DNA from 2 places in the Nocardioides sp. Soil796 genome. Region 1 is predicted to be linked to the other one. Evidence: predicted binding sites of a transcription regulator. Region 1 holds the regulator's gene; the other holds the start of a gene.
The links. The regulator HrcA, encoded in region 1, represses chaperone genes, less so after heat shock. The targets are predictions, from matches to a motif close to TTGGCACTCGNNNNNNNCGAGTGCCAA.

Region 1 (4,186 bases):
GCCACCAGGTGCACGGGCAGCGACATCAGTGGTTGAAGGCGTCGCGGAGGCGACCGAAGACGCCCTTGTGGGTGGCCTGGACGCTGCCGTCGGGGGTCTCCTCGCCACGGAGGGCGGCGAGCTCGCGGAGCAGCTCCTCCTGGCGCGGGTCCAGGCGGGTCGGGGTGTCGACCACCACGGTCACGATGAGGTCACCGCGGCCGACGTTGCGCAGGCCGGGAACCCCGCGTGCACTGAGCGTCTGGGTGGCGCCGGACTGGGTGCCGGGCCGGATCTCGAGGGCGAAGCTGGTCTCGACGTCGGAGTCGTCACCGGCCAGGTCTGCCTCGAGCGTCGGCAGGGTCAGGGAGGCACCCAGCGCGGCCGCGGTCATCGGCACCGTCACCGTGCAGTGCAGGTCGTTGCCGTGGCGGGTGAAGGTCGGATGGGGAGCGACGTGGATCTCGACGAACAGGTCGCCGGCCGGGCCACCGCCCGGGCCGACCTCGCCCTGGCCGCTGAGCTGGACACGCGTGCCGACGTCGACCCCGGCCGGGATCTTCACGGTGAGGCTGCGGCGCGAGCGCACGCGCCCGTCGCCGGCACACTCGCGACAGGGGTCGGGGATGATCGTGCCGAAGCCGCGGCAGGCCGCGCAGGGCCGCAGGGTGCGGATCTCACCCAGGAACGAGCGCTGCACGTGGGCGACCTCTCCCGCGCCGCGGCAGGTCTCGCAGGTGATCGGCTTGCTGCCCGGCGCGGCACCGTCGCCGTGGCAGGCCTCGCACTGGATGGCGGTGTCGACCTTCAGCTCGCGGGTGACCCCGAAGGCCGCCTCGGCGAGCTCGATCTCGAGGCGGATCAGGGCATCCTGGCCGCGGCGCATCCGTGGTCGCGGTCCACGACCACCCTGGCCGGCCTGGCCCTGGCCACCGAAGAAGGCGTCCATGATGTCGGTGAAGGAGAACCCGGCGCCCTGGCCGAACCCGCCGGCGCCCATGCCGCCGCCGAAGGGGTCGCCGCCGCGGTCGTACGCCGCACGCTTCTGGGGGTCGCTGAGCACCTCGTAGGCCAGCGAGACCTCCTTGAACTTCTCCTGGGTCTCGGGGTCGGGGTTGACGTCGGGGTGCAGCTGTCGGGCCAACCGTCGGTAGGCCTTCTTGATGGCGTCCGCATCCGCGTCTCGTGACACGCCGAGGAGTTCGTAGAGGTCCTGGCTCATGAGTCCTTCTGGTTCGTGGTGGTGATGATCGAGTGGGTCACGCTTCGTTGAGGATCCGCGAGACGTAGCGGGCCACGGCGCGAACGCTGGCCATGGTGCCCGGGTAGTCCATGCGGGTGGGACCGACGATGCCGAGGGTGGCCAAGGCCTGCTCCTGCGGGCCGTAGCCGGTCGCGATCACGCTGGTGGTGGCGAGTTCCTGGTAGGGGCCCTCGTGTCCGATGCGGACGGTCACGGCGTCGCCGTCGCCGGCCTCACCGAGGAGCTTCAGGAGCACGACGTGCTCCTCGAGCGCCTCGAGAAGGGGTCTGATGGTGGTGTCGAAACCGTCGCCGAAGCGGGCCAGGTTCGCCGTACCGCCGACGGCGACGCGAGCGTCGGAGCGGTGGTCGGACATCGCCTCGACCAGCGCGGCGACGACGGCCGTGGCCACGGGCCGGCCGGCTGGCGGCAGCTGGTCGACGACGTCGTCGAGGGCCAGGGCCGCGACGGCGATGACCTCGCCGATGGCAGCCCGGTTGACCAGGGTGCGCAGCTTCTGGAGATCGTCGTCGCCGAGGTCGCCGTTGAGGTCGAGCACGCGCTGCTCGACGCGACCGGTGCTCAGGATCAGCACCAGCAGCAGGCGGTTGGGGGTCAGGGCGACGATCTCGACGTGGCGCACGGTGCTGCGGCTCAGCGTCGGGTACTGCACGACCGCGACCTGGCGGGTCAGCTGGGCCAGCAGTCGCACGCTGCGCTGCACGACGTCGTCGAGGTCGACCGCGCCCTCGAGGAAGGATGCGATCGCGCGCTGCTCGGCGGCGCTCATCGGCTTGACCGTGGTGAGTCGGTCGACGAAGAGGCGGTAGCCCTTGTCGGTGGGCACCCGGCCGGCGCTGGTGTGGGGCTGGGTGATGAACCCCTCCTCCTCGAGCGCGGCCATGTCGTTGCGGACCGTGGCCGGCGAGACACCGAGCTGGTGCCGCTCCACGAGGGCACGCGAACCGACCGGCTCCTCGGTCGAGACGTAGTCCTCGACGATCGCCCGGAGCACGGCGAGGCGGCGGTCCTCGACCATGGTCGTCCTCCTCGATGCTGGCACTCCGACTTTACGAGTGCCAATGCTACTCGGCAGGCCCCGCGAACGCCGAAGCCGTGCCGTGAGGGTCTGGTCACCCCACGTTCATTAGGTTAGGCTGCCCTAAGTTTCAAGTAGAGAGCGAGTCCATGACCACCACCAGCCCGTCGCCCGACCCGGCCAGCCTGGCCGCCCACGCCCGCAGCATCCTGTCCTGCCCCGAAGGCGTCAGCCTCGTGGTCGAGGGCGCCGAGTACGACCTCGACGAGGGCGTCTCACTGCACGACGACGCGGGCACGCCTACTTTCTTCGCGCCGTTCGGCTGCACCGTCGACCGGGCTGCGGGCGAGAACCGCAACGCCCTGCTGCGGGTCACCGGCCGACTCGACCCCGACAACGACGTCCGCTCGCACGTCGTCCTGGCCGGCACCCTGCGGGTCCAGGGCGAGTGCTGCCACGAGGACACACTGCGAGTGGTCACGCTCGAGATCGGGATGGTCTCCCTCGTCCTGACCGGCGACGGCCATCCCGAGCGCCACCTCACCGTGCCGACCTCGCAGTTCCGGCACCCGGCCCACCGCCTGAACCGCGGCTACCTGCACAGCTGCGCGCAGCATGCCAACGAGTGCCACCAGGACGAGCTGCTCCGGGCGGTCGCCCTCGCCACGGGCACGCCGCTGGGCCAGCTGGCCGGCGTCACCCTGGCCGACCTGCGTCCCGCGGGCGTCAGCCTCCGGTGGATCGACGCCTCCGGCTCGCACTCGCGCGAGATCGCCTTCCCGGTACCGGCCCGCAACCCCGAGGAGCTGGCCGGCCTGCTCAGCGCCCACCTCCACAGCGACCTCTGCTGACCCTTCCCGCGAACCGTGCATTCTTGATGCGCGAACCGTGGATTCTTGTGTCACGAGCCTGCAGTTGTTGGTGTGCGAGCCGGCGATTCTTGCGGTGACGCGGCACGGCCGTACGGCGTCCGCGGGCCACGTCCTAGTCTGGCCGGATGGCTACTCCCCTGGTCGAGGTCGCGGATCGTGTCTGGGTCGCGCGCCACGAGTGGTTCGACGTCAACGTCACGGTGATCGGTGGCACCACCGGCCTCGTGGTCGTCGACACCCTTGCCTCGACGCGCGAGATGCGCGGCACCCTGGACGCCGTACGACGCCTCGGTGAGGTGGTCGCCGTGGTCAACACGCACGAGCACTTCGACCACGTGCTCGGCAACTCGCTCTTCGACGGCCTCCCGATCCATGCGCACGAGGAGACGGCGGCCGCACTCGAGCGCTTCCGCGACGACCGGCCGGCGTACGACGGCGAGCGGGGCGAGGAGATCGACGCCTCCCCCGTCGTGGTGCCCACCGACACGTTCTCGTCCGCGCGCGTGGTCGACCTGGGAGATCGACAGGTCGAGCTGCTCCACCCCGGTCGCGGCCACACCGCCGGCGACATCGTGGTGCGCGTGCCGGATGTGAACGTCGTGGTCACCGGCGACCTCCTCGAGGAGTCCGCGCCACCGGCGTACGGCGAGGACTCGTGGCCCATGAACTGGCCCACCTCGCTGGACCTCGTCATCTCGCTGATGACCGACGAGACGGTCGTCGTACCGGGCCACGGGGCGGTCGTGGACCTCGACTTCGTGCACGAGCAACGCGGTGGGATCGGCGTCGTCGCGGAGACGATCCGCGACCTCGCCGGGCGCGGCATCCCCGCGAGCCAGGCGCTGGCCGAGGGCGAGTGGCCCTGGCCACACGAGGCGCTGCGGCACGCCGTCGCTCGCGGCTACGAGCAACTCCCCCGCGCGTCGAAGCGGCTCCCGCTGATCTGATCGGGCTAGCGTTCGCAGGGTGTCTTCCCCCAACGACCGCTACGGATCAGACGTGCTCAACACCGACTGGCGCGCGCCCAAGAACGGCCGCGCCACCGAGGTGGAG
Region 2 (4,186 bases), on a different contig from region 1:
GCCTGCTGAGCGTGCTCGGATACGGGATCCTCGTCCTCACCCTCGGGTTCGGGCTCTTCGCGGTCTACACCTACCGGCACCTCAACGAGAACCTCAACGTGCTCAACGTCGACAAGCAGCTCGGCGACGATCGACCCGACCAGGCTGACCTGCAGAAGTCCGGCAAGCCTTTGAACATCATGGTCATGGGGTCCGACTCCCGTGAAGGCTCGGGCAACAACATCGACGGCCTCACCGGTGGTGGCCAGCGCTCGGACACCACGATGGTGCTGCACCTCTCCGCCGACCGGAAGTTCGCGTACGGCGTGAGCCTCCCGCGCGACGCCATGGTCGAGCGACCGACCTGCTACGACGACGACATGGAGGAGATCCCCGGGGGCTTCGACATGTGGAACGCCGCGTTCGCGTACGGCGGCCCGGCGTGTGCGATCCGCCAGTTCGAGCAGCTCTCCGGAGTGCGCATCGACCACTTCGTCGTCGTCGACTTCAACGGCTTCAAGGACATGGTCGATGCCATCGACGGCGTCGAGGTCTGCATTCCCGAGGACGTCGACGACGACGTCGGCAACATCCACCTCAAGGCCGGAACCCGCGAGCTGGAGGGCCAGGAGGCGCTCAACTACGTGCGCGTCCGCCACAACATCTCCAACAACGGCGACATCGGCCGGATGAAGCGCCAGCAGGCCTTCATCGCGGCGATGGTGAACAAGGTCAGCTCCAAGGGCGTCCTCGGCCGGCCTGACCGCCTGTTCAGCTTCCTCGACGCGGCCACCAAGTCGCTCACCCTCGACCAGCGGCTCGGTTCGGTCGTGAAGATCAAGAACCTGGCCGAGCAGTTCCAGAACATCGGCACCGACAACATCAAGTTCATCACCGTGCCGTGGGACTTCTACGAGCCCGACCCGAACCGCCTGGTCTGGGCCGAGGACGCGAACCTGCTCTGGAAGAAGATGAAGTTCGACGAGCCGCTGAGCAAGCGGCTCAGCTCCGACGTGATCACCGCCGCGCGGCGCCCGGGCTCCACCGCGACGCCCGACCCCGACTCCAGCGAGTCGCCGTCCGCGGATCCCTCCGACGAGGCGACCGAGCCCACCGAGGCGGAGACCGACGCGGCCGAGGCCGCCGAGGCCAACGGCCTCTGCGCCTGATCATGGCGACCCAGGACCCACCCGAGGAGGAGACTCCCGAACCGGAGACCGCCTGGCAGCGCCGCAAGCGCCTGGCCGCGATCTTCGGTGACGTGCTGCCCGAGACCACCGGCGACGAGCGCGGGGCGGACTCGTCCGGCAAGCCCGACGACTGGTACCGCAGCCAGGTGCCTCCCCACCACGGCTGACCGCGTTCGATCTCGAGGGACGTGAAATGGCAACGAGGCCCGACCCCCTCCCAGGGGTCGGGCCTCGTTGGCTCAGGCGTGAAGGGAACTCAGGCCTTGGTGGCGAGCTGGTCGCGGATCTGCGTGAGCAGGTCGACCTCGGAGGGGCCTGCGGCCTCGCCCGGGAAGAAGCGCTCCTTGGCCTTCGTGTAGGGCACCACGACGAAGAAGTAGACGACGGCACCCATGATGATGAAGGCGATGACGGCGTTGAGGAAGGCGCCGAACGAGTTCAGCTCGTTGCTGAAGACGTCCTCGGCGCTCTCCGGGAGGAGGCTGGTCAGCCAGTTGGTGAACGTGCTGACGACGTCAGCGAACGCCAGGGCCATGATCAGACCGGTGGCGATCTCGACGAGGTTCCCGCGGAGTAGGAAGTTCTTGAACCCATCCATTGATATTTCTCCTTCTTGATCCGGACTCCCGAGGGCGCCGGAATCCCAATATGGGGACTAGACAGCGCAACACGCTAGCGTGAAATCGTGGCGGAGAGATAACGCGTCGCCGCAGCAGAAGCGACAATTTCGGACATGCTGGTCGACGTGGCGACGACCACCAGGCGACCGGATGTGCCGATCCGGGCACTCCGCACACCCTCCTCGGGCAGCGCGATCACCGCCACGTCGTCACCGACGCGCTCGGTGTCACCCGTGCGTTGGTCGGTGGCCAGCAGGTCGATGCGGTCACCGACACGCAGCAGCGCGACCGCCCCGTCGTCGGGCACCCGCACCGGCACGGCGACCATGCCGGGGTAGCCGTCGAGCAGGCCGGCGCCGACCAGGCGCACGTCGGTGACCGGCTCCCCGCGACGCACCGGACCGGCGGTCGTGCGCCCCACGGCGTACGACGCGCTGGCGACCCGGTCGGGCGCGGAGTCGGCAGGGAGGTCGACGGTGGTGAGGTCGGCCGCGGACAGGGTGGCACCGGCCGGCAGGTCGCGCGCAGCGACGGTGACCGTGACCGTGGGTGGGGGACTCGGCGCCATCGTGCGGACACCGGCGAACACCGCCCCGGCCACACAGACGGCACAGAGCAGGCGGCGTCGGGCCAGGACGGCCCGGCGCATGCCGTGGCGCAGGTCGCCGAGGCGGCGGCGGAGGTCGGGGCTGGACGGAGCTGAGCGTGTGCTGGCCATGGCAGCGAGGCTAGGTCGCCGCGGACGAGCGTGGATCGGTTCTCCACAGGTGTCGTACCATTGGCAGTCGGCCCGGCCGAGTGCCAGCCCGCGTGCCAGCCGATCACACTGCTCTCCCGGAGGATTTCCAGCCCGTGCCCACCTATCAGTACGCCTGCACCGAGTGCGACCACGCCTTCGAGCAGGTCCAGAAGTTCAGCGACGACGCGCTCACCGTCTGCCCGGTCTGCGAAGGCCGCCTGCGCAAGGTGTTCAACGCAGTGGGCGTGGTCTTCAAGGGCTCCGGCTTCTACCGCACCGACTCGCGAAGCGGGTCGAGCTCGTCGCTGCCGTCCTCGGGCGGCAAGGAGTCGGGCGGCAAGGACTCTGGCAGCAAGGAGTCGGGCAGCTCGAGCAGCAGCAGCGACTCCGGCAGCTCGTCCGCCAAGGACTCGGGCAGCTCCAGCAGTTCGAGCAGCTCGTCCAGCAGTACCACCTCCAGCGCGTCCTCCAGCTCCTGAGCACCCCCGCGGGGACAATGCCACTGTGGGAATGGGCCGTGGTGGGAGTGGGCCGAGCGTGAACCTCAGGCAGGGCTGGACGACCTTCCGACAGTGGCCGTGGGCCGCGCGCTGGGCGTCGTACGTCGCAGCTGGCCTCGTGCTGGCACTGGTCGCCAGCCTGGTCACCGGCGTCGTGCTGGTGCGCAAGTCGTTCCCCCAGATGGACGGCGAGATCGCCCTGCCCGGCCTCGAGGGTGACGTCACGGTCGTCCGCGACGAGCACGGCATCCCGCAGATCTACGCCGACACCACGGCCGACCTGATGCGGGCACAGGGCTACGTGCACGCCCAGGACCGCTTCTACGAGATGGACGTACGCCGCCACATCACGGCCGGCCGCCTCTCGGAGATGTTCGGCGAGACCACCCTCGAGACGGACAAGGCGATCCGCACGATGGGCTGGCGCCGGGTTGCCGAACGTGAGCTGGCAATGTTGCAGCCCGACACCCGGGCCGCGCTCGAGGCGTACGCCGACGGGGTGAACGCCTACCTCGAGGACCACTCGCTGTCGGAGATCTCCCTCGAATACACGCTCCTGCGCGCCGGTGGGCTCGACTACCACCTCGAGGAGTGGAGCCCGGTCGACTCGCTGGCCTGGCTCAAGGCGATGGCCTGGGACCTGCGCGGCAACATGGACGACGAGATCTCGCGCGTGCTCCTCTCGGTCAACCACACCCCCGAACAGGTCGACGAGCTCTACCCGCCGTACGACTTCGAGAAGCACGCGCCGATCGTCGGGCAGGGCGCCCTCGTCGGCGGGCGCTACGAGCCGGAGGCCACGCGTCCGGGCAGCCGCAACCCGGCCCGCCCGGCGTACACCGCCGCACAGGTGCGCGCGGTGGCGAGTGCGCAACGCGGCATGGACGCCGTGCCCGCGCTGCTCGGGAAGGGTGAGGGGATCGGCAGCAACAGCTGGGTGGTCGACGGCGAGCACTCGAGCACCGGCAAGCCGTTGCTGGCCAACGACCCGCACCTGGGCACGAGCATCCCCGGAATCTGGTACCAGGTCGGGCTGCACTGCCGCACCGTTTCCGAGGACTGCCCGTTCGAGGTGTCCGGCTTCAGCTTCTCCGGCGTGCCCGGCGTGGTGATCGGCCACAACGCCGACATCGCCTGGGGCTTCACGAACCTGGGCCC

Region 2: ASH02_RS19750 (FmdB family zinc ribbon protein) is a predicted target of HrcA. The motif match lies at 2,568-2,594, and genes of this name have one in related genera.

The regions. Positions count from the first base shown of each region.
Region 1 is NZ_LMSQ01000005.1:227,263-231,448, reverse strand. It holds gene ASH02_RS03745 (16S rRNA (uracil(1498)-N(3))-methyltransferase) at 1-26, opposite strand, end outside; gene dnaJ (molecular chaperone DnaJ) at 26-1,201, opposite strand; gene hrcA (heat-inducible transcriptional repressor HrcA) at 1,239-2,261, opposite strand; gene ASH02_RS03730 (hypothetical protein) at 2,411-3,112, shown strand; gene ASH02_RS03725 (MBL fold metallo-hydrolase) at 3,259-4,080, shown strand; gene ASH02_RS03720 (DUF3097 domain-containing protein) at 4,100-4,186, shown strand, end outside.
Region 2 is NZ_LMSQ01000019.1:541,455-545,640, reverse strand. It holds gene ASH02_RS19770 (LCP family protein) at 1-1,148, shown strand, start outside; gene ASH02_RS19765 (hypothetical protein) at 1,151-1,336, shown strand; gene ASH02_RS19760 (large conductance mechanosensitive channel protein MscL) at 1,426-1,767, opposite strand; gene ASH02_RS19755 (SAF domain-containing protein) at 1,842-2,507, opposite strand; gene ASH02_RS19750 (FmdB family zinc ribbon protein) at 2,642-3,007, shown strand; gene ASH02_RS19745 (penicillin acylase family protein) at 3,066-4,186, shown strand, end outside.